3 regions of the Kineococcus aurantiacus genome follow, and region 3 is predicted to be linked to each of the others. Evidence: riboswitches for the same ligand, from Rfam matches in the RefSeq annotation. Region 3 holds a riboswitch; each other region holds the start of a gene.
The links. Region 3 has a riboswitch for S-adenosylmethionine ahead of BJ968_RS22510 (MFS transporter). Riboswitches for the same ligand answer to the same signal wherever they lie in the genome.
Positions count from the first base shown of each region.

Region 1 (6,702 bases), 800 kb from region 3:
GACACCGTGCAGCCCGCCTACGAGAAGAGCTTCGCGGCTTTCCGGGAGCAGAACCCCGGCATCACGCCGAAGATCGAGATGGTCCCGTGGGCCAGCTACTGGGACAAGCTGCCCGCCGACGTGGCCGGGGGGACCCTGCCGGACGTCCTGTGGGTCAACAGCTCCAACTTCGGCGTCTACGTCGACTCCGGCACGTTCCTGAACATCTCCGAGGAACTGCCCGACGCCGTCGCGGGCTGGCAGCGGACGGTCGTCGACCAGTACACCCGCTCCGGGTCCCTGTGGGGCGTCCCGCAGCTGTCCGACGCCATCGGCCTCTTCCACAACACCGACCTCGTCCGGGCCGCCGGCGTGGACCCGGCCGGCCTCACGTGGAACCCGTCGGGGACCGGGGACACGTTCCTGCCCGCGGCCGAGGCGCTGACGGACACCTCCGGGGCCCGCACGCGGTACGGGTTCAACGCCGCCTACGACCTGCAGGCGATCTTCTTCAACTTCGTCGGGTCCAACGGCGGCGCCTGGCAGGCCGACGACGACAGCTACGTCTTCGGCGACGACCCGAAGTCCGTCGAGGCCATGCAGTACGTCGTCGACCTGATCAACCGCGACGAGGTGTCGCCCTCGGCGGCCGACACCAACGACAACGGCGACTTCTCCCGCGACCAGTTCACCCAGGGGAACATGGCGCTGTTCCAGTCCGGCACCTACAACCTCAAGAACGTCGCCGACGCGGCGCAGTTCTCCTGGGGCATCGCGCCGGGCCTGACGGGGCCGGCCGGCCGGGTCCTGGTCACCAACGGGATCGTCGCCGTCGGCAACGCCAAGACCAAGGACAAGGAGGCGACGCTGAAGGTCCTGGAGTGGCTGGGCAGCGAGGAGGGCGCCGCGCCCATCGGGGCCGAGGGCGCCGCGTTCCCCGCCGTCACGGCCGCGCAGCAGGCCTACCTGGACTACTGGAAGGGCCAGGACGTCGACGTCCAGCCCTTCCTGGACGCGGCCGCGGCCACCGACACGATGCCCGCCCCGCACGGCGCCCGCGCCCAGACCGGCCAGGCGGCCGCCGACGAGGTCCTCAAGGAGGTGTTCCTGGGGCGCATCCCCGTGCCCGAGGGCATGAAGCGGGCCCAGGACGCCGCGAACGCGGCGATCGCGGGGTGAGGCGGCGGTGAGTCGTGGAGCGGGCCAGGGCGCACGTCGCGGTGCCCCGCCGCCGGCCAAGGACTGCGCCGTCTGCGGGCGGACCATCACCTGGCGCAAGAAGTGGGAACGCGACTGGGACCAGGTCCGGTACTGCTCCGACGCCTGCCGCCGGCGGGCCAAGGCGGCCGCCGGCGTCGACGGCGCGCTCCAGGCGGCCCTGAGCCGGCTGCTGGACGAACGCGGCCCCGCGGGCACCGTGGACCCCGAGGAGGTCGCGCGCGCCGTCGGCGGCGCGGACTGGCAGGAGCTGCGGGAACCGGCCCGCTCGGCCGCCCGCCGGCTCGTCGCGGCGGGGGAGGCCGAGATCACCCAGGGCGGGCGGGTCGTGGACCCCTCCACGGCCCGGGGACCGATCCGGGTGCGGCGTGGCGGGGGGCGGGCGTAGGTTCGCCCCGGACCACCGGCACCGAACGAGGGAGCACCCCGTGCGCATCGGCCTGCACGTCTCGGACTTCACCAACCCCGGCGGCCCCGCCGCCCTGCGCGAGGACCTCCTGCGGGTCGTCGGCGAGGCGGAGGAGTCCGGTTTCCGCAGCGTCAGCGTCATGGACCACCTGTGGCAGATCCCGCCCATCGGCGACGCCGAGCGGGCCATGCTGGAGGCGTACACGACGCTGGGCTTCCTGGCCGCCCGCACCGAGCGCGTCGAGCTGCTCGCCTGGGTGACCGCGGTGACGTACCGGGAACCGGGGCTCCTGGCCAAGCTCGTCACCACCCTCGACGTGCTCTCCGGCGGCCGGGCGTGGCTGGGGATCGGGGCGGCCTGGTTCGAGCAGGAGGCGACGGGCCTGGGCCTGCCCTTCCCGGGCACCGCCGAGCGCTTCGAGCGGCTGGAGGAGACGCTGCGGATCTGCCGGCAGATGTGGTCCGACTCCGAGGAACCCTTCACCGGCCGGCACTACGCGCTCGGCCGGACCCTCAACAGCCCGCAGCCGCTGCGCCGCCCGCACCCGCCGATCCTCATCGGCGGCGGCGGGGAGAAGAAGACGCTGCGCCTGGTCGCGCAGTACGCCGACGCCTGCAACCTGTTCGGGGGCGACGACATCGCCCGCAAGCTCGACGTCCTGCGGGCCCACTGCGAGGACCTCGGCCGCGACTACGACGAGATCGAGAAGACCGTCATGGCCGTCGCCGACCCCGACGACGTCGAGGGGTTCCTCGAGCAGGCCCGCGGGTGGGCCGCGCTCGGCGTCACCCACGTCCACGGCGGGTTCCGGGGCTACTTCGAACCCGGCAGCGTCAAGCGGTTCGGCGACGCCGTGGTCCCGCGGCTGGCCGAGCTGGGCGCCTGAACGGCCCCCCGGCTCACCGGTAGCGGCTCACCGGTAGCGGCTCACCGGTAGCGGCTCACCGGTAGCGGCTGGGCGGCACGGGCAGGCCGAGGTTCTCCCGCAGGGTCGCCGCGGGCAGTTCCGGGGCCAGCACCCCGCGTCGCACCAGCAGCGGCACCACCTGCTCGGCGAACTCCTCCAGCCCGGTGGGCAGGGAGGAGAACGCCAGGGTGAAACCGTCCGCCGCGCCGCCGGTGAACCGCTCGGTCATCCAGTCCGCCACCTGCTCGGGGGTGCCGGGCAGGAACCGGCGGCGCAGCATCGCCCGGTACAGCTCCCGCAGCGTGAACCGCTCGCGGTCCACGAGCTTGCGGACCCCCTCGAACACCGTCTGCACCTGGTTCGACCCGCTGCTGAAGTCGAACTCGAACCGCTCGTCCAGCGGCCGGTCGGACAGGTCGACCCCCAGGTGGTGCGAGAGCCAGTCCAGGCTGAGCCGGTCCGGGGTCAGCGCCTCGATCTCCTCCAGCCGCTCCAGGGCGCGCGCGGGGGTCTCGCCCAGCACGGGGGACAGGGCCGGCAGCACGAGCAGGTGCGAGCGGTCCCGGCCGTTCTCCACGGCGCGCCGCTTGTAGTCCTCGTAGAGGCTGCGCGCGCCCGGCAGCGGGGCCGAGCCCGGCACGAACACGGCCTCGGCGTGCCGGCCCGCGAGCCGCCGGCCGTCCTCGGAGGACCCGGCCTGGAACAGCACGGGACGGCCCTGCGGCGGGCGGGGCAGGTTCAGCGGGCCCCGCACCCGGAAGAACTCCCCCTCGTGGTCCAGCACGTGCATCCCGGCCGGGTCGGCGTAGCGGCCCGAGGCGACGTCGGGGCGGATCGCGCCGTCGTCCCAGCTGTCCCACAGGCCGTGCACGACCTCGACGAACTCGGCGCCGCGGCGGTAGCGCGCGGCGTGGTCCAGGTTGCGCTCCAGCCCGAAGTTGCGGGCCTCCTCGTCGCTGGCCGACGTCACGAGGTTCCACCCGGCCCGCCCGGAGCTGAGGAAGTCCAGGGTGCCGACCTGCCGGGCGGTGTGGAACGGCTCGTTGTACGTCGTGGAGACGGTCGCGACCAGGCCGATCCGCTCGGTGCTGCGGGTCAGCGCCCCCAGCAGGCCGAACGGCTCGGGCCGCACGTTCGCGACGTGCTCGACGCCGGAGCCGAACCGGTCCCACACGTACAGCTCGTCGGCGTAGAACACGGCCGCGAACCCCGCCCGCTCGGCGGTGCGCGCGAAGTGCTCGTAGTACCCGAAGCTCACGTACTCGTCCGGCCGCCCACCCGGCAGCCGCCAGCTCGTGAGGTGCTCGCCGCCGGGGTAGAAGACCATCGCCGTGAGGATCACGACCGCGCACGCTACCCCGCGCCCGATCCGGTGAAGCGCTTGACACGGGTCGGGGCCGTGCCGTCCACTGGGAGAGCCATCCAGAGCGGCCGAGAGACCTGGCTCGTCGACGCCGCAGCAACCGCCCCGCCGGGGTAGGTGCTCCCGCCAGGACCGATGGGGAGGGACCCGCAGTGCCGATCGAACCGCTCACGCGACGCCTCGTCGTCGACCTCCTGCGCAGCGCCGGGACGACGTGTCGGGCCTGACCGCCCGATCCGCCCCCACCCCGCTCCGCCCCAGGAAGGTCCCGCGATGACGCACGCCCCGTACGGCTTCACCACCCAGCAGGTCCACGCCGGCGCCGAACCGGACCCGGTCACCGGCTCCCGGGTCACGCCCGTCCACCTCACCGCCGGGTTCGTCTTCGACGACTTCGAGCACGCCCGCGCCCGCTTCGCCGGCGAGGACGACGGCTACGTCTACACCCGCATGGGCAACCCGACGACGGCCGCCGTCGAACGCCGCCTGGCGGTCCTGGAGGGCGGCACCGACGCGATCCTGCTCGGCACCGGCCAGGCCGCGATCACCGTCGCCCTGCTGGGGATCCTCGGCGCCGGCGACCACGTGGTGGCCGCCGCCGACCTCTACGAGGGCTCGCGCGGGCTGCTGCTGGACAACTTCGCCCGCCTGGGCATCGCCGTCGACTTCGCCGCCGGGCCGGGGGACTGGGAGCGGCTCGTGCGCCCGACGACCCGGGCGTTCTTCGCCGAGTCGGTCGCCAACCCCAAGAACAGCGTCCTGGACGTCCCGGCCGTGGCCGCCGTCGCGCACCGCCACGGCGTCCCGCTCGTCGTGGACAACACCTTCGCCACGCCCTACCTGCTGCGGCCGCTGGAGCACGGCGCCGACGTCGTCGTGCACTCGGCGAGCAAGTTCCTCGCCGGGCACGGCTCGGCGCTGGGCGGCGCGGTCGTCACCGGCACCGGTTTCGACTGGAGCGGTTTCGCCCACCTCACCGACCCCGCGAACGTCCTGGCCGGGATGAGCTGGGTGGAGCGCCACGGCCCGCAGCGCGCCTACGTCGAGCACACCCGCTCCGTCGTCGCCTCCCGGCTGGGCCCGGCGATCTCGCCGTTCAACGCCTTCCTGGTCCAGCAGGGGCTGGAGACCCTCTCGCTGCGGGTGGGCCGCCAGAGCGCGACCGCCGAGACCGTCGCGCGCTGGCTGCAGGCCCGGCCCGAGGTCGTCGGCGTCGACCACGCCGGGCTGCCCGGGCACCCCTCCCACGACGTCGCCCGCCGCCTGCTGCCGCGCGGCACCGGGGCGGTCCTGTCCGTGACGCTGGAGGGTGGACGCGCTGCGGCCCAACGGTTCGTCGACGCCGTGCAGCTGTTCACCCGGATGACCCACGTCGGGGACGTCCGCTCCCTGGTCATCCACCCCGCCAGCACCACGCACGCCCACCGCAGCGAGGACGAACGGCTCGCCGCCGGGATCTGGCCCGGCCTGGTGCGGCTGTCCATCGGGCTGGAGGAACCCGAGGACCTGCTCGGGGACCTGGAGCAGGCCCTCGTGGCCTCCCGCGAGCGCGAGGGGGCGGCGGCCTGATGGGACGCCTGCAGCACTTCGGCTACTTCTTCTCCCGGGGTTTCGGCCCGCAGGGCTGGGGACGGGACTACCAGGCGTGGAACGACGACTGGACGCGCCCGGACCTGTACGCCCACGCCGTCCGCGACCTCGAACGGGCCGGGTTCGACCTCGTCGTGGTCGAGGACGCGATCTCGCTGGGGAACCCGCAGACCCTGGACCTGCGGGTGCGCGCCGCCTACGGCGGCCCCAAGCACGACCCGCTGCTGCTGGCGCCGTACCTGTTCGCCGCCACGACCCACCTCGGGGTCGTCCCGACGGTCAACGCGGGGATCACCCCGCCGTACCTCGCCGCCCGGCAGGCCGCGACGCTGCAGCACCTGTCCGGCAGCCGGTTCGGGATCAACCTCGTCACCGACACCGGCAGCGCCCGGCACGTCGGGCTCGACCCCGTCCCGCACGACGTCGCCTACGACCGCGCCGAGGAGTGGATCGACGTGGTCCGCCGGCTGTGGCACAGCTGGGACCCCGAGGCGCTCGTCGCCGACCCCGTCACGGGCCGGTTCGCCGACGGCACCCGCATCGACGCCTTCGCCCACCGCGGGGAGCACTTCCGCCTCGACGGCCCGCTGAACGCCCTGCCGTTCTCCTCGGGCGACCCCGTCCTGGTCTCCCCGGGCGGGTCGCCCCGGGGCCTGGGGTTCGCGGGGTCGCGCTCGGACGTGCAGCTGGCCCTCGCGCCCCTGCGGGTCGACCGGGTCCGCGAGTACCGGCGCAGGGTCCTCGACGCGGCCGCGCTGGCGGGCCGCAAGGCCTCCGACGTGCGCGTCCTGCTCGTCGTCAAACCCGAGCTCGTCGCGAGCGCCGCCGAGGCCGACCGCGTCGTCGAGGCCTCCGCGCACCCGGGCGAGGACGTCCTGCGCGAGGTCGCGCTGCACTGGTCCAGCGACCTGGAGACCGACCTGACCGCCCTGCCGCTGGACCGCCCGCTGGACCCGGCGGTGTTCGGCGACCACGTCTCCCTCGGGACGATCTCCGCGCTGCGCGGGGACACCCCCGACGCCCCGCTGCGGGAACTGCTGACCCGCAAGGCCCGCAAGGGCCGGCTGGCCGACCGGTCCGGCCTGGTCGGGACGGCGGAGGAGTTCGCCGACCTCGTCGAGGAGTTCGGCGAGGACGCGGGCAACGACGGGTTCCTGCTCTCGGGCGACCTGCACCCCGTGACGCTGCACCGCTTCCTCGACGACCTCGTGCCCGTGCTGCGCCGCCGCGGCGTCC
Region 1 is NZ_JACCBB010000001.1:3,928,103-3,934,804, forward strand. Features, by position in the region: gene BJ968_RS18830 (ABC transporter substrate-binding protein) at 1-1,158, shown strand, start outside; gene BJ968_RS25935 (DUF3253 domain-containing protein) at 1,166-1,585, shown strand; gene BJ968_RS18840 (TIGR03560 family F420-dependent LLM class oxidoreductase) at 1,626-2,492, shown strand; gene BJ968_RS18845 (NtaA/DmoA family FMN-dependent monooxygenase) at 2,548-3,855, opposite strand; SAM riboswitch class I at 3,929-4,018, shown strand; gene BJ968_RS18850 (O-acetylhomoserine aminocarboxypropyltransferase/cysteine synthase family protein) at 4,150-5,445, shown strand; gene BJ968_RS18855 (LLM class flavin-dependent oxidoreductase) at 5,445-6,702, shown strand, end outside.
Region 1: linked by a shared signal. The riboswitch ahead of BJ968_RS18850 (O-acetylhomoserine aminocarboxypropyltransferase/cysteine synthase family protein) and the one ahead of BJ968_RS22510 (MFS transporter) in region 3 are both predicted to bind S-adenosylmethionine.

Region 2 (6,702 bases), 3.5 Mb from region 3:
ACGTCAGGCCCAGGTCCCGCTGCAGCGCCACGAGGACCTCCACGATGTCGGCCTGCACCGAGACGTCGAGCGCGGACGTCGGCTCGTCGAGGACGACGACGTCGGGGCGCAGCACGAGCGAGCGTGCGATCGCCACGCGCTGGCGCTGCCCGCCGGACAGCGCGGTCGGCCGTCGCCGCCACAGGTGCTCGGCGAGCCCCACCGCGGTCAGCGCGTGCGCCACCCGGCGCTCGCGCTCGGCGCGGTCGCCGATCCCGTACCGGTCCAGCGGTTCGCGCACGAGCGCGTCCAGCCGCCACGTGGGGTCCAGCGACGTGAAGGGGTTCTGGTAGACGAGCTGCAGGTGCCGGCGCGTGCCGCGCAGCTGCGCGTGCGAGCGCCCCTGCACCTCCTCCCCGGCGACCAGCACCTGCCCGGCGTCGGGCTGCTCCAGGCCCAGCAGGACCCGCACCGCGGTCGTCTTGCCGGACCCGGACTCCCCGACGAGGGCGTGGGTGGTGCCGGCGGGGACGGAGAACGACACGTCGTCCAGGGCGCGGGTGCCCGTGGCGAACGTCTTGGTGACCCCGCGCAGCTCCAGCCGGGCCGGCCCCGGCGAGGGGACCCGGTCCCCTCGGTAGCGGTCCGGGTTGAGGGCGGGCACGTCGGCCTGCAGGTCGCGGGCGTACTGCGAGCGGGGGGCGGTGAACACCTGGGCGGTCGGGCCCGCCTCCTCGACCCGGCCCTCGCGCAGCACGACGATCCGGTCGGTGCGCTCGGCGGCGACGGCGAGGTCGTGGGTGATGAGCAGCAACCCGATGCCCAGCTCGGTGCGCAGCCCGGTCAGCAGGTCCAGGACGCGGCGCTGGACGGTCACGTCGAGGGCGCTGGTGGGTTCGTCGGCCACGAGCAGGTCCGGTCGGGGCAGCACGGTGAGCCCGATGAGGACGCGCTGCAGCATCCCGCCGGACAGCTCGTGCGGGTAGGCGTCGTAGACGCGCTCGGCGTCGGGCAGGCCCACCCGCTCGAACACGTCCAGGACGGCGCGACGGCGCGCGCGACGGTCCCGCTCACCCGTGAGGGCCGCGGCCTCCTGGGCCTGGGACCCGATGCGGCGCACGGCGTTGAGCGAGGTCGCCGGGTCCTGCGGGACGAACCCGAGGGTGCGCCCGCGCAACGGGCGGAACCGGCGCTCGGGGATCGACAGGACGTCGGTGCCGTGCAGCCGGACGGCCCCGGAGGCGCGGGCCTGGTGGCGGGGCAGCAGGCGCAGGACGGAACGGGCGATGGTCGACTTGCCCGACCCGGACTCGCCGATGAGGGCGAGGCTGCCGCCCACGGGAATCTCGAAGGAGACGTCGGACACGACCCGGGTGCGGCCGTAGGCCACCGACAGGTCCTGCACCTGCAGCAGGGGTTCGCTCACGGGATCTCCTCAGTCGGTGCCGCGCAGCCAGCGGCTGATGCGGTTGACGGACAGGACGGTGGCGATGGTGACGGCCGCCGGGGCGTAGACCAGCCACGGCGCGGTCGGGTAGTCCTTGCCCGCCGAGACGAGCAAGCCCCAGTCGGAGGCCGGCGGCGGGTCGCCGTAGCCGAGGAAGGCCAGGCCGGCGATCACGAGGACGGACAGGCCGAACTGCAGCACGGCCAGGGCCAGTACCGTGCGGGAGGCGTTGGGCAGCACGTGCCGCAGCAGCACGTGCGTGCGCGAGCCGCCCTGCAGGAAGGAGGCCTCGACGAACACCGACCGCCGCGTCTTGAGGACCTCCGAGCGCATGACGCGGGCGAAGACCGCGACGGCGGAGACGCCGGTGGCGATGGCGGCGTTGATGGTCTGGAACCCCAGCGAGCTGACGACGATGACGGCCAGCAGGAAGCTGGGGATGGCCAGCAGGACGTCGACGACGCGGGCCAGGACCACGTCGACGAGGCCGCCGAGGAACCCGGCGAGCAGCCCGACGAGCCCGCCGACGACGACGCCGATGCCGACGGCCACGAGCGCGCTCGTGACCGAGCTGGCCGTCCCGTGCACGACGCGGGAGAACTCGTCGCGGCCCAGGTGGTCGGTGCCGAACCAGTGCGCGGCGCTGGGACCCAGGAGCTTGTCGGCCGTGACGCCGTTGACGGGGTCCTGGTGGGTGAACAGGCCCGGGGCCAGCGACCAGGCCACGACGACGGCGAGCACGAGGAAGGACAGGACGACGGTCGGCGGGACGCGGAACGCCGAGCCGCGGGTGATCGCCGGGGTCTGCGCCCGGGTGGCCGTGATGGTGCCGCTCATGCCGGGCTCAGCTCCTCGCGGGGGACGACCGTGCTGCGGGGGGTGCGGACCCGGGGGTCCAGCAGGGGGTAGACGAGGTCGGCGACGAGGTTCACCACGACGAACACGACGGCGGCCAGCGACACGACGGCCTGCAGCACGGGCAGGTCCTGCGTCGTCACCGACGACTCCACGAGGCTGCCGACGCCGGCGCGCCCGAAGATCGTCTCGGTGATGAGGGCGCCGCCCAGCAGTTCCCCGACGGTCAGGGCCAGGACCGTGACCACGGGCAGCGAACTGGGCCGCAGCAGGTGCCGCAGCAGCAGCCGGCCCCGGCCGAGCCCGCGCGAGCGGGCCACCGCGGCGTACTCCTGCCGCGACTCGTGGTCCAGCCCGGCGATGAGCACCTCAGCCAGCTGCGCCGAGACGGGGATCCCCAGCGCCACCGCCGCGAACGTCGTCGCCCACGCCGAGTCGGGTTCGATGATGCGGAACAGGCTCAGCTGGAGCGCGAACACGTGGATGAGCACGAGGCCGATGACGAAGTTCGGCACCGACAGGAACAGCGACGGCAGCGAGCGCAGCACGCCCTGGCCGGCGCCGCGGGGCAGGACCTGGGTGCCCACGGCGATGGCGGCGGCCAGGACGACGGCGACCACGAGGGCTGCGCCGGCGAGGGTCAGCGTCGAGGGCAGCACCTCCAGCAGCGACTCCGACACCGGCCGGTTGCTGCGCAGCGACACCCCGAGGTCACCGGTGAGGAACCGCGACAGCGACTCCCACAGCTGCACCGGCACGGGCCGGTCGAGCCCGTAGTAGGAGACGATGCGCGCGATCTGGTCCTCGGTGAACCCGTTCTCGGGGTTGCGCAGCGTGTTCGTGACCGGGTCCCCGGGCAGCACGCTGATGACGACGAACGTCGCGACGTACGCCAGCAGGACGACGACGACGGCCTGGCCGACGCGCCGGGCGGCGAAACCCGGGTACCCGCGCACGGCTCAGCCCTCGAGGTGGGCGGTGTAGAAGTTCGCGTACGCCACCCCGTTGTAGCTGACGCCCTTGAGGTCGGGGCGGGAGGCGTAGATGCGCTGGACGATCTGCTCCAGCGGGATGAACAGCCCCTGCTCCAGGACGTACTGCTGCAGCTGGTCGACCGAGGTGGTGCGGGCGTCCTCGTCGACCGCGCCCGCGACGTCGTCGCGCAGCTGGTTCAGCGTCTGGTCGCTCTCGCCGAGGCCGAACCAGTCCTCGCCCTTGTTGGCGCTGGTGAGGATGCTGGCGACGGTGCCGACGTCGATGAAGCTGCGGGTCACCTCGTAGTTCGACAGGGTCTTGTTGCCGGTGACCCGCTGGCCGTAGGTCACGACGTCGAAGGTCTGCAGGTCGACGGTGAAGCCGACCGCGCCGAGCTGCTGGGCGACGAGCTCGTCGATCGCCTGCGACGTGACGAGGTAGGGGTTGGGGAACAGCGTGACCGCCAGCGGCTGGCCGTCCTTGCTGCGCTTGCCGTCCGCCCCGGCCACCCAGCCGGCCTGGTCCAGCAGCGCCTTTGCCTTCGCGGCGTCGTGGGTGAACTCGGCGGAGTGGTCGGTCGCCTCGGGCACGTTGGACTGGATGAAGGACTCCGCCTTCTTCCAGTCGCTGGTGTAGACGGTGGAGAGGATCTCGTCGCGGTCGACGGCGTGCTGGAAGGCCTGGCGGACGAGGACGTCGGTGAAGGGCGCGACGGACGCGTTGAGCCGGTAGCCGTGGACGAACCCCAGGTAGCGCGGCGTGGCGACGGTGAACCCGGCCCCCTTGAGGCCGTCGAGCTCCTGCGGCGTGGCGTTGAAGACGACGTCGGCCTGGTTGGACTGCAGGCTCGCGGTGCGCAGCGAGCTCTCCTTGACGATCTTGTACGTGATGGTGTCGAGGGTGGCGGCGTCGGTCTTGCCGAGGGCCTGCGGTCCCCAGGCGTAGTCGGCGCGCTTGGTGAGGACGACGTTGTCGCCCTCCTTCCAGCTCTTCACGGTGAACGGGCCGGAGCCGCTGACCTGGGAGAGGTCGGCCTGGCCCTCGGTCGGCAGGGCGATCGTCTTGGGGGAGATGAGGATCGACCCGTGGTACCCCAGCGTGGGGATGAACCCCAGGGTCGGGGCGCTGAACTCGACGACGACGGTCGAGGCGTCGGCGGCTGAGGCCTGCAGGTACGTCTTGGGGAACAGGCCGATCGGGTTGACGCCCTTGTCGGCCTGGCCCTTGGCCCAGTAGTCGAGGTTCGCCACGACGGCCGCGGCGTCCAGGGCGGTGCCGTCGGAGAACGTCACGCCGCTCTTGAGGTGGAGCGTGAACTCGGTGGCGTTCTCGTTCTGCTCCCACTTCTCCGCCAGCCACGGGGTCACCTCCCCCTCGCCGTCGACGTACACGAGCTTGTCGGTGACGTGCCCCCAGACGTTCCCCTGGAAGCTGGAGATGGCGCTGTTGTCGGGGATCCAGGTGTCGCCGAGGGAGTCGATGAGGAAGACGATGTCGCCCCCCTGCTTCGCCTTCCCGGAGCCCGACGCGGAGTCCGCGCCCGACGCGCCGCCGCCGCAGGCGGACAGCAGGGTCCCGACGGCTCCCGCTCCCAGGGCGGCGGAGACCGTGCGGCGGGACGGGTGGTGCTTGTCGGCTCCGGTGCCGGACGTGCTGCTGGACATGGGGACGTGGCTCCTCGGACGTGCGGGGTGGACCGCCCGGGGTGTCTCCGGCGCGGCGGGGAGGGTGCTGGCCGCGGCCGGTCGCCGGTCCGCGGTGGGGGCTCAGCGCCGGGGTGGGAGCGCGCTGGACTGGCGCAACAGGTCGACGTGGCGACGTGTCGTCAGGAACAGCGGGGACCGCATCAGGTTTCCTCCATCGGTCCTGGCGGTAGCACCTTCCCGAAGGAGGTTGCTGCGGCGTCGTCGAGCCAGGTCTCTCAGCCGCTCTGGATGGTGGTGGGAGCGTGGCAGAGTTCTCAGCCGTCGTCAATCTCCCGCCCGCCCCGGTGTGCGATGGTGTTCCCCCCACCGCACCCGTGACGACCCCGGGTGCTCCAGGTCCCCACCCGATCGGAGAAACCCATGACGACCGAACTGCTCCCCGACGTCCTGACGGGCCCGCTGGCCGAGCTCGACGCCGCGCTCCCGGGTGCCGTGGACGTCCGGTTCGCCGCGCACGAGGTGACGGACCGGTCCCGCGTCGACGCCCCCGCGGGGGTCCTGGCCGTCGTCCGCCCCGCCGACGTCGAGGGCGTCCAGGCGGTGCTGCGCTGGGCCACCCGGCACCGGGTGCCGGTGGTGCCGCGCGGGGCCGGAACGGGGTTGTCGGGCGGAGCGGTCGGGGTGGCCGGCGGGATCGTGCTGTCCACCGAGCGGCTGGACCGGATCCTCGAGATCGCCCCCGCCGACCAGGTGGCCCGGGTCGAACCCGGCGTGCTGGGCGCCGACCTCGACGCCGCGCTCGCGCCGCTGGGGTTGCGCTACGCCCCGGACCCGGCGAGCTGGCGCGTCTCCAGCATCGGCGGCAACGTCGCCACCAACGCCGGGGGGTTGCGGTGCGCCAAGTACGGCGTCACCCGCGAGTCGGTGCTGGCCCTCGACGTGGTGCTGGCCGACGGGACCCTCGTCTCGACGGGGCACCGCTCCATCAAGGGGGTCACCGGGCTGGACCTCGTGGGGCTGTTCACGGGCTCGGAGGGGACGCTCGGGGTCGTCGTGGGCATCACCGTGCGGCTGCGGCCCCGGCCGGTCCGGGAGGAGACCGTCGCGGCCTGGTTCGACTCCGTCGACGCGGCCGCGCAGGGCCTGCTGGCGATCACGGCGGGGACGGCGCGACCGGCCGTCGTCGAGCTGCTGGACGGCCCCACGCTGGGCGACGTCGACGCCCACTCGGGCACGTCCCTGGCCGCCCACGGCGACGCGCTGCTGCTCGTGCAGACCGACGGGCACGGGGCCGAGGCCGAGGCGGCCGAGGTGGAGGCGGCGCTGGCCGGGGCCGGGGGGCGCACCCGCCGCCTGCACGGCGACGACGCGGAGTTCCACTGGGAGCTGCGCCGGACCGGCCGTGGTCCGCTGGAGGACGAGCTGGCCGTGGGCGAGGACGTCGCGGTCCCGCTCTCGCGCATCGGGCAGTTCCACCGGGAGATCACCAGGATCGGTGCGGCGCACGGGGTCTCGGTGCGCGCGGTGGCCCACGCCGGGGACGGGAACTTCCACCCGCTGCTGTTCGCCGACGAGGTCCCCGGTGCCGCCGAGCGCCTGGAGGCGGCCGCCGACGAGGTGGTCGCGACGGCGCTGCGCCTGGGCGGGACCATCAGCGGCGAGCACGGCATCGGCACGGCCAAGCAGCGGTGGCTGGCCGACGAGCTCGCCCCGCGCGTGCGCGAGCTGCAGGCCGGCATCAAGGCCGTGTTCGACCCGCTGGGCCTGCTCAACCCGGGCAAGGCCCTGTGAGGGCGGGGG
Region 2 is NZ_JACCBB010000001.1:1,251,300-1,258,001, reverse strand. Features, by position in the region: gene BJ968_RS05990 (dipeptide ABC transporter ATP-binding protein) at 1-1,405, opposite strand, end outside; gene BJ968_RS05985 (ABC transporter permease) at 1,415-2,263, opposite strand; gene BJ968_RS26380 (ABC transporter permease subunit) at 2,260-3,237, opposite strand; gene BJ968_RS05975 (ABC transporter substrate-binding protein) at 3,241-4,920, opposite strand; gene BJ968_RS27155 (putative leader peptide) at 5,023-5,103, opposite strand; SAM riboswitch class I at 5,111-5,197, opposite strand; gene BJ968_RS05970 (FAD-binding oxidoreductase) at 5,323-6,693, shown strand.
Region 2: linked by a shared signal. The riboswitch ahead of BJ968_RS27155 (putative leader peptide) and the one ahead of BJ968_RS22510 (MFS transporter) in region 3 are both predicted to bind S-adenosylmethionine.

Region 3 (6,702 bases):
CCCTGCTGCCGGTCCTGGACGTGCTGGTCCTGGGACAGGCCAACGCCACGGGCCTGGGGGTGAACCACCGCCGTGTCGTGATGACGCTGTTCACCGTGGTCTCCACCACGGTGGCCGCCTCGACGGCCCTGGTGGGCCCGGTTCTGTTCTTCGGCCTCATCGTCGCCAACCTGGCCTACAGCGTGGCCGGGACGTTCCGGCACCGGTGGACCCTGCCGAGCGCCGTGCTGCTGGGCCTGCTGTGCCTGCTGGGCGGTCAGCTGGTCCTGGAGCGGGTGTTCTCCCTGGGAGCGACGTTGTCGACGACCATCGAGTTCGCCGGCGGGCTGTTCTTCCTCCACCTCGTCCTGCGCAAGGGAGCCCGATGATCCGCCTGCACGGTGTCACCAAGCGCTACGGGGCTCAGACGGTGCTGCACGACGTGCACCTGGAACTGGGGGCCGAGGGGGTGACCTCGCTCATCGGCCCCAACGGGGCGGGCAAGTCGACCCTGTTCGGCGTGATCAGCCGACTGGTGGCGCCCGACGCCGGGCGGGTCAGCGTCGACGGGATGGACGTCGCCTCGACCGACTCGGCCCGGCTGGCCCGCACGCTGGCGGTGCTGCGGCAGGACAACCACGTCGCGGCCCGGTTGACCGTGCAGGACCTGGTGGAGTTCGGGCGCTTCCCGCACTCCCGCGGTCGCCTCACCCGCACCGACCACGACCAGATCGAGCGTGCGCTGGCCCACCTCGAGCTGGACGGGCTGCGTGGCCGCTTCCTCGACGAGCTGTCCGGGGGCCAGCGCCAACGGGCCTTCATCGCGATGGTCCTGGCGCAGGACACCCGGTACGTGCTGCTGGACGAACCGCTGAACAACCTCGACCTGCGGCACATGGCCGAGACCATGCGCCTGGTCCGCACGATGGCCGACGACTTGGGCAAGCGGGTGGTGGTGGTCCTGCACGACGTCAACTTCGCCGCGACCTGGTCGGACCGGATCGTGGCGGTGCGGCAGGGTCGTGTCGTCGCCGATGCCGCCGCCGGGGAGGTGATGCGCCCGGACGTGCTCGAGGCCGTCTACGACGTCCCCGTCGACATCCGCCAGGTCGACGGACGACCGGTGGCGCTGTACTACCGCTGACGTCGCGGGGGGTCGTGGAGCAGTCATCGCGACGGGTGGGTGAGCGGTGGTTCCCCGAACCCGGCGTCTCCAGCGGCAGCAGACAGTGCTCGTCTGCTGCACGGGACCGCTGTTGAGCGAGGGCGCGAAAGTCTGCGTGTCGGGGCGGGCGAGGCTGTCGCTGGAGAGCGACACGTCGGAGGTGCGCGTCGAGGCCGAGCTGACCCGCCGCCTGCGTCGTGGCGGTGGGCAGACCACCGCTGCCGAGGCTGCGGTCGTGGTGGTGAGGGATCACCGGGGTGGCGTCGGGGTCACCTGGAGCCGGGGCGGGGGGCCGGCCCGAGCGTGCGGGAGGTGACGACGCCGCAGGCGTCCACGACGAGCTGCACGCTGTGGCGTCGGCGGCTCCGGGCGATGCTGAGGGCGGCCCAGAACGGCAGCCACGCCCCCAGGGTGCACACCGCGGCGAGGGCGTGCCGGCGGTGCGCGGTCGCCTCGCGGCAGGTGAGGACCGCCTGGTGCGCACTGGCGTGCTGCACCACCGCGCCGGCGGCCACGTGGTCCTGCACCGCCCGGCGCAGCGCAGCTGCCCGCTCCACGTCGCCCACCCGCTCGTCGGGGCAGGACGAGCGTGCCGGCCCGGGGTCGGGGGCGGGCGTGGTCGCTGACGACGGCGTCGTGGCAGCGGACGAGGTCGGGAGTGCGTCGGGAGTGCCCTTGGTGAGCCTCGGGCGTACGCGCAGCGACATGGCAACCCTCCGATGACTAGCTGTCTGGTGGAGCACTTGCTAACCATTTCGGGATCAGGTGTCACTGACTTGAGGGCTTCCGCCGGGCGGGTCGCGAGGAGCAGGCACGCACCGTCACGGATGAGGGTGCCCCGGTCCGGGCGGCCGACGCGGCGTCGCCGTGGCCGGTCGAGGCGACGAGCGGGCCGTGCAGGAGCAGTCCTCGCGGGCCGTCGTCGTCGCTGCTGGTGGCGCAGCCCCTGAGCATCGCGGTGGCCGGGAGCGCGAGGGCGAGCAGTGCCCACTTCGCACTCCCAGCGGATGCGCACCCGCGCAGTGCCGGTTGCGAGGGACGCGGGCGCGAGGGCTGGCCTCAGCGAGCCCGCTCGGCCGTGGGGAGGCGGAGGCAGCGTCGTGACCCTGCGTTCGCGACCGGTGCCGTTCAGAGTGGTCGAGGTCGGCACCGGTGCCGCCGCAACGGGGAAGCAGGGCGTCGGCACGGGCGCGCGGCGCGGGCGGCTCCCGTGGTCCAGGAACTCGGACGTCGACCGGTGACCACGTGGGCCCGGGCCTGCGTGAGGGGTGCGTCAGAGGTGCCACGCGCCGCTGCCCGCATGCTGTTGCCCGGCAGGACGTGCGCTCACGAGTTGAGCCGGGATCGCTCGAGGACCGGGGCGGCGCCGGAGTCGTTGACAACGAGATCTTGAGCTGGCTAGGTTCCTGCTCGGTCACGAGTCCCAGCGACGAGCCCCGGCTTGCTGGGCGGCAACCCTCCTCGTCGTGGGGTGCCCCGGGTGATGACCTGACCTGCGCCGGCGCGCGGGTAAGGACGAGCACCTGCCGCGACTCCTGCCTCCGTCGGTGCCTCGGCTACGGCACGGAGGACCCCATGGCGGCACGGCTCGACCACACGCGCTGGAGACCGGCGCACACCCGCATCGCGACGGCCTTGGGCATCGGGTGGATGCTCGACGCCTTCGAGGTGCAGATCATCGGCTCAGTCATCCCGGGCATCCAGTCGGAGTTCGGTCTGGGCGCCGACCAGGCGGTGACGATCAACGTCGTCTGGTTCTTCGGCATCGCGGTGGGTGCCCTCGGTTTCGGCTGGCTGGCTGACCGGGTGGGGCGCAAACGCCTCTTCGTCGCGACGTTGCTGGTGTACTCCCTCGCCGCGGTCGCCAGTGCCGCAGCACCCTCCTACGAGGTGTTCATGCTGTTCCGCTTCATCACCGCGCTCGGCGTCGGGGGTGAGTACTCGGCGATCACCTCGGCGATCTCGGAGTTCACCCCCGCTCGCAACCGTGGTCGCAGCAACGGCCTGGTGATGACCTTCTGGGCCCTGGGCGGGATCCTCTCCTCCCTCGTCTCGATCCTGGTGATCTCCACGTTCGGCCTGACCTGGCGGTACACGCTGTTGTTCGGTGTGGTCAGCGCCGTCTACGGTCTCCTCGCCCGGCGTCTGGTGCCTGAGTCTCCGCGCTGGCTGGCTTCGCGCGGGCGTTTGGCCGAGGCAGACGCCGTCGTCGTCGCGATCACCGGCCAGACCAGCGCCGACGGTTACGTGCTGCCCCCCTCGGGACGGCGTGGCCGAGGCGCGCTGACCGAACTGTGGAAGCACCACCGCAGCAAGCTCTTCTTCGGGATGGCTCTGGACTTCTCCGAGGCTGCCGGCTACTACGGCCTCTTCACGGCGATGAGCGTCTTCGTCTTCTCCTCCGCCTCCGGCGCTGTACCGATCTCCGACGCAGCGCTGCCCTGGTACTTCCTGGTCGCCAACGTGGGAGCGCTGGCCGGCGGTGTGCTCGTCGCGTGGGCGCTGGACGCCCTGGGCCGCCGGCCCTCGGTGGTCATCAGCTACAGCGGTGCGGCGCTGAGCATGCTCGGGTGTGCCGCGGCGGCTTCGACCGGTTCGCGTGGGCTCGTCCTGGCGTCGTTCACGGTTGCGGCGTTCTTCGCGACGTGCGCCTGGGTGTCGGCCTACCCCACGTTCTCGGAGCAGTTCCCCACCCACCTGCGTGCTACAGGGGTGGGCGCTTCGGTCGGGGTGGGGCGGATGGGCGCGGTCGTCGGGCAGGTCCTGCTGGCCGAGGTCGCAGTCGTCTTCTCCGTGACCTCCATGTTCGTGCTGCTCGCCGCGTTCTGGATGATCGGTGCGGCGGCGGGTGTGACGTGGTGGGTGAAGGGCAACGAGGCGCGGGGCGTGACGCTCGGCGACCTGGAGCTCGACCGCGCAGCCTCCACCGCCGGCGTGTGACCCGCAGCGCCCGGGCCGGACGGGACCGGCCCGGGCGCCCCCGCAGCGCAGAGCGCGTCGGCCATCCGGGCGTCGCCCGACCGTCGTCACCGACGAGGAAGAACAGCAGCGTGGGCTCGGCGACCGGGCTCCGTGCGTCGTCGAGTTCCGGTTGCGCGCGTGGGAGGCGGCCCGTGGAGACCGGCCCGGCGTGGTCGAGCCCTGTGGTCGTGGACCGCAACCTCGTCTCCGCGCAGAACTCCCGGTCCACGGCGGCTGCGGCGCAGCAGTTCCTCGCGGCGCTGAGCGTCTCCGTCGGCCGCAGGGGCTCGGTCGATCGGTACCCGTCCGCCCCTACCGAGTCCGGTGCTCCGGGCCGGGGAGCGGGTCAGGCAGATGCGGGTGCGGTCTTTCGAGTGCGCGCCACCGGTGCCCGCCGGGCCCGGGCCGGGCCGGGGGCCGGGGTCGGCTCCACGTGCGTCATGCCCGTGGTCAGGGCCTTGGCCCAGGAGGTGTTCAGCCCGTCGAGGCCGGAGGTGACGATGAGGTGGCACAACTGGCCGTAGGCGATGAAGCGCTGCACCGCCGCGTCATCGGCCCCGGAACGTTGCTGGACCAGGCGCACCACCGAGGCCAGGCCCTCCTGCAAGGCATCCCGCACCTCCGGTACGTCACAGGCGCTCTGGGCGTGGACCTGGAGCATCAGCAGGTCCTTGTCGGCGACCAAGCGGGCGTAGGCGACGCTCATCGCCTCGAGCACCTCCTCGGGGGAGGTTCCCGTGGCCTGCTCGGCGCCTTCGTCGAGGGCCGCGCGCACCTGCTCGAAGCAGTGCTCCAAGGCGGCGACGAACAGCCCCAGCTTGTCGGTGAACAACCGGAAGACGTAGGCCGCGGAGATCCCGGCCTCGGCGGCCACGGAGGTCACCGGGGTGGCGTGGTACCCGGTGCGGGCGAACACCCGGACGGCGCTGGCGGTGGCGCGGGCGCGCTGGGACTCGGCGGTGGACCTCACGAGGCGCTCCGGGACAGCATGTGATTGATTGAACACTAATGTACGAGGCGAGTCAACCGGCGGCTCCCGGCGGGTCGTCCTCGCCCGCCGGGCTCCTCCCGCCAGGAGCCGTCGTGAGCCGAGGGGTGGCCTCACGACCGGACCTCCCGGAGGTCGCGGACGTCCAGGACGCCCATCATGCCCAGGTCCTCGTGGGAGGCGATGTGGCAGTGGTAGACGGTGCGGCCGGCTTCGCCGCGCAAGGGCACCGCGATGCGCACGGTGGAGGCGGCGGGGACGTTGACGGTGTCGCGCCAGGCGGTGAACGGTTCGGGGGTCCCGGCGCGCTGGAGGACCTGGAAGGGGTAGCTGTGCAGGTGGAAGGGGTGGTCGGTGGTGTGCTCGTTGACCAGCTCCCAGACCTCCACCGTTCCCAGCTGGGCGCTGATGTCGACGCGGTCGGGATCGAAGGTGTGCCCGTCGAGGGTGTAGGCCCCGTGGCCGTCCGCGCCCAGGGTGAGGCGGCGGGTGCGCACGGCGGCGGCAGGGTCGAGGCGCTGCAGCGGCAGCAACTGCTGCGGCAGGGGCAGTGGCGCCAGACCGGCGGGAACCTGCAGCACGGCCAGCGTGCGCTCCTCGCTGGTGGCACCGCCGGGCCCGTAGACCGAGTACGGCAGGGCCTGCACTCCCACGGTGCCGGCCCGGGTGGTGTCGATCAGCACCTCGGCGCGTTCACCGGGGGCCAGGAGCACTTCCTGCAGCGGCACCGGGCGCTGGGTGAAGCCGCTGTCGGTGGCGATCAGGTGCATCGGCTGGCGCCGTCCGTCGCGGACCAGGCCGATCAGCAGGTGGTCCCCGGCGGTGGCGTTGAGCAGGCGCAGCCGCACCCGTCCCGCCTGTGCGTGCACGACCGGGTGCAGGACCCCGTTGGCGTGCAGGGCGGAACCCTGGCGGGTCAGCATCAGCAGCCGGTCGTCGGCCGCGGCCAGCTCGGGTGTCTGGTCCAGGGGGCCGGTGACCACGACGGGGCCGGCCAGGCCGGCGAGCAGTTGGCGCTCGACGTCGCCGTGGGCGTGCGGGTGGTACCAGTACGTCCCCGCGCAGCCGGCCGGCAGCGTGAACTCGCGCACGTCGCCCGTGCCGGGTTCCAGGTGGGCGAAGGGGGCATCGGCCGCCGGTCCCAACGGCAGCCCGTGCAGGTGCAGGCTGCTGTGGGCACCGGTGTCGTTGTGGAAGCTCAAGCGGACTCGCTCGCCCTCGCGCAGCCGCAGCAGCGGTCCCGGAGCGCTGCCGTTGTAGGCCAGCCCGGTGGTGGTGCTGCCGGCGCTCAGCAGCCCGGTGCGGGCCCCGTCGGCACCGGTGGTCAGCTCCAGCTCCGCCAGCTGGGGCAGGGCCGGGCCGTCCAGGGGCAGCCGGGGGCCGCGTCGGGCCAGCGCCAGGGCGCCCGACGTCCCGACCAGGGCTACAGCGCCCGCGCCGGTCAGCAGCGCGCGCCGGCTGACGGCAGGACGGCGCTGCTGGTTCGGCTGGTCGGGCCCGGGCGGGGGAGTCGGCTCGCTGGGTGACACCCGCTGGCTCGAGCGGTCCCAGGTGCGCCGGTCAGCTCCGGCGGGCCGCGGACCACCCGGACCGGTACTTGTTCCTTCAG
Region 3 is NZ_JACCBB010000001.1:4,731,820-4,738,521, forward strand. Features, by position in the region: gene BJ968_RS22495 (iron chelate uptake ABC transporter family permease subunit) at 1-368, shown strand, start outside; gene BJ968_RS22500 (iron ABC transporter ATP-binding protein) at 365-1,123, shown strand; gene BJ968_RS22505 (hypothetical protein) at 1,414-1,710, opposite strand; SAM riboswitch class IV at 2,557-2,666, shown strand; gene BJ968_RS22510 (MFS transporter) at 2,720-4,084, shown strand; gene BJ968_RS22515 (TetR family transcriptional regulator) at 4,452-5,075, opposite strand; gene BJ968_RS22520 (multicopper oxidase family protein) at 5,207-6,622, opposite strand; gene BJ968_RS26085 (cupredoxin domain-containing protein) at 6,699-6,702, opposite strand, start outside.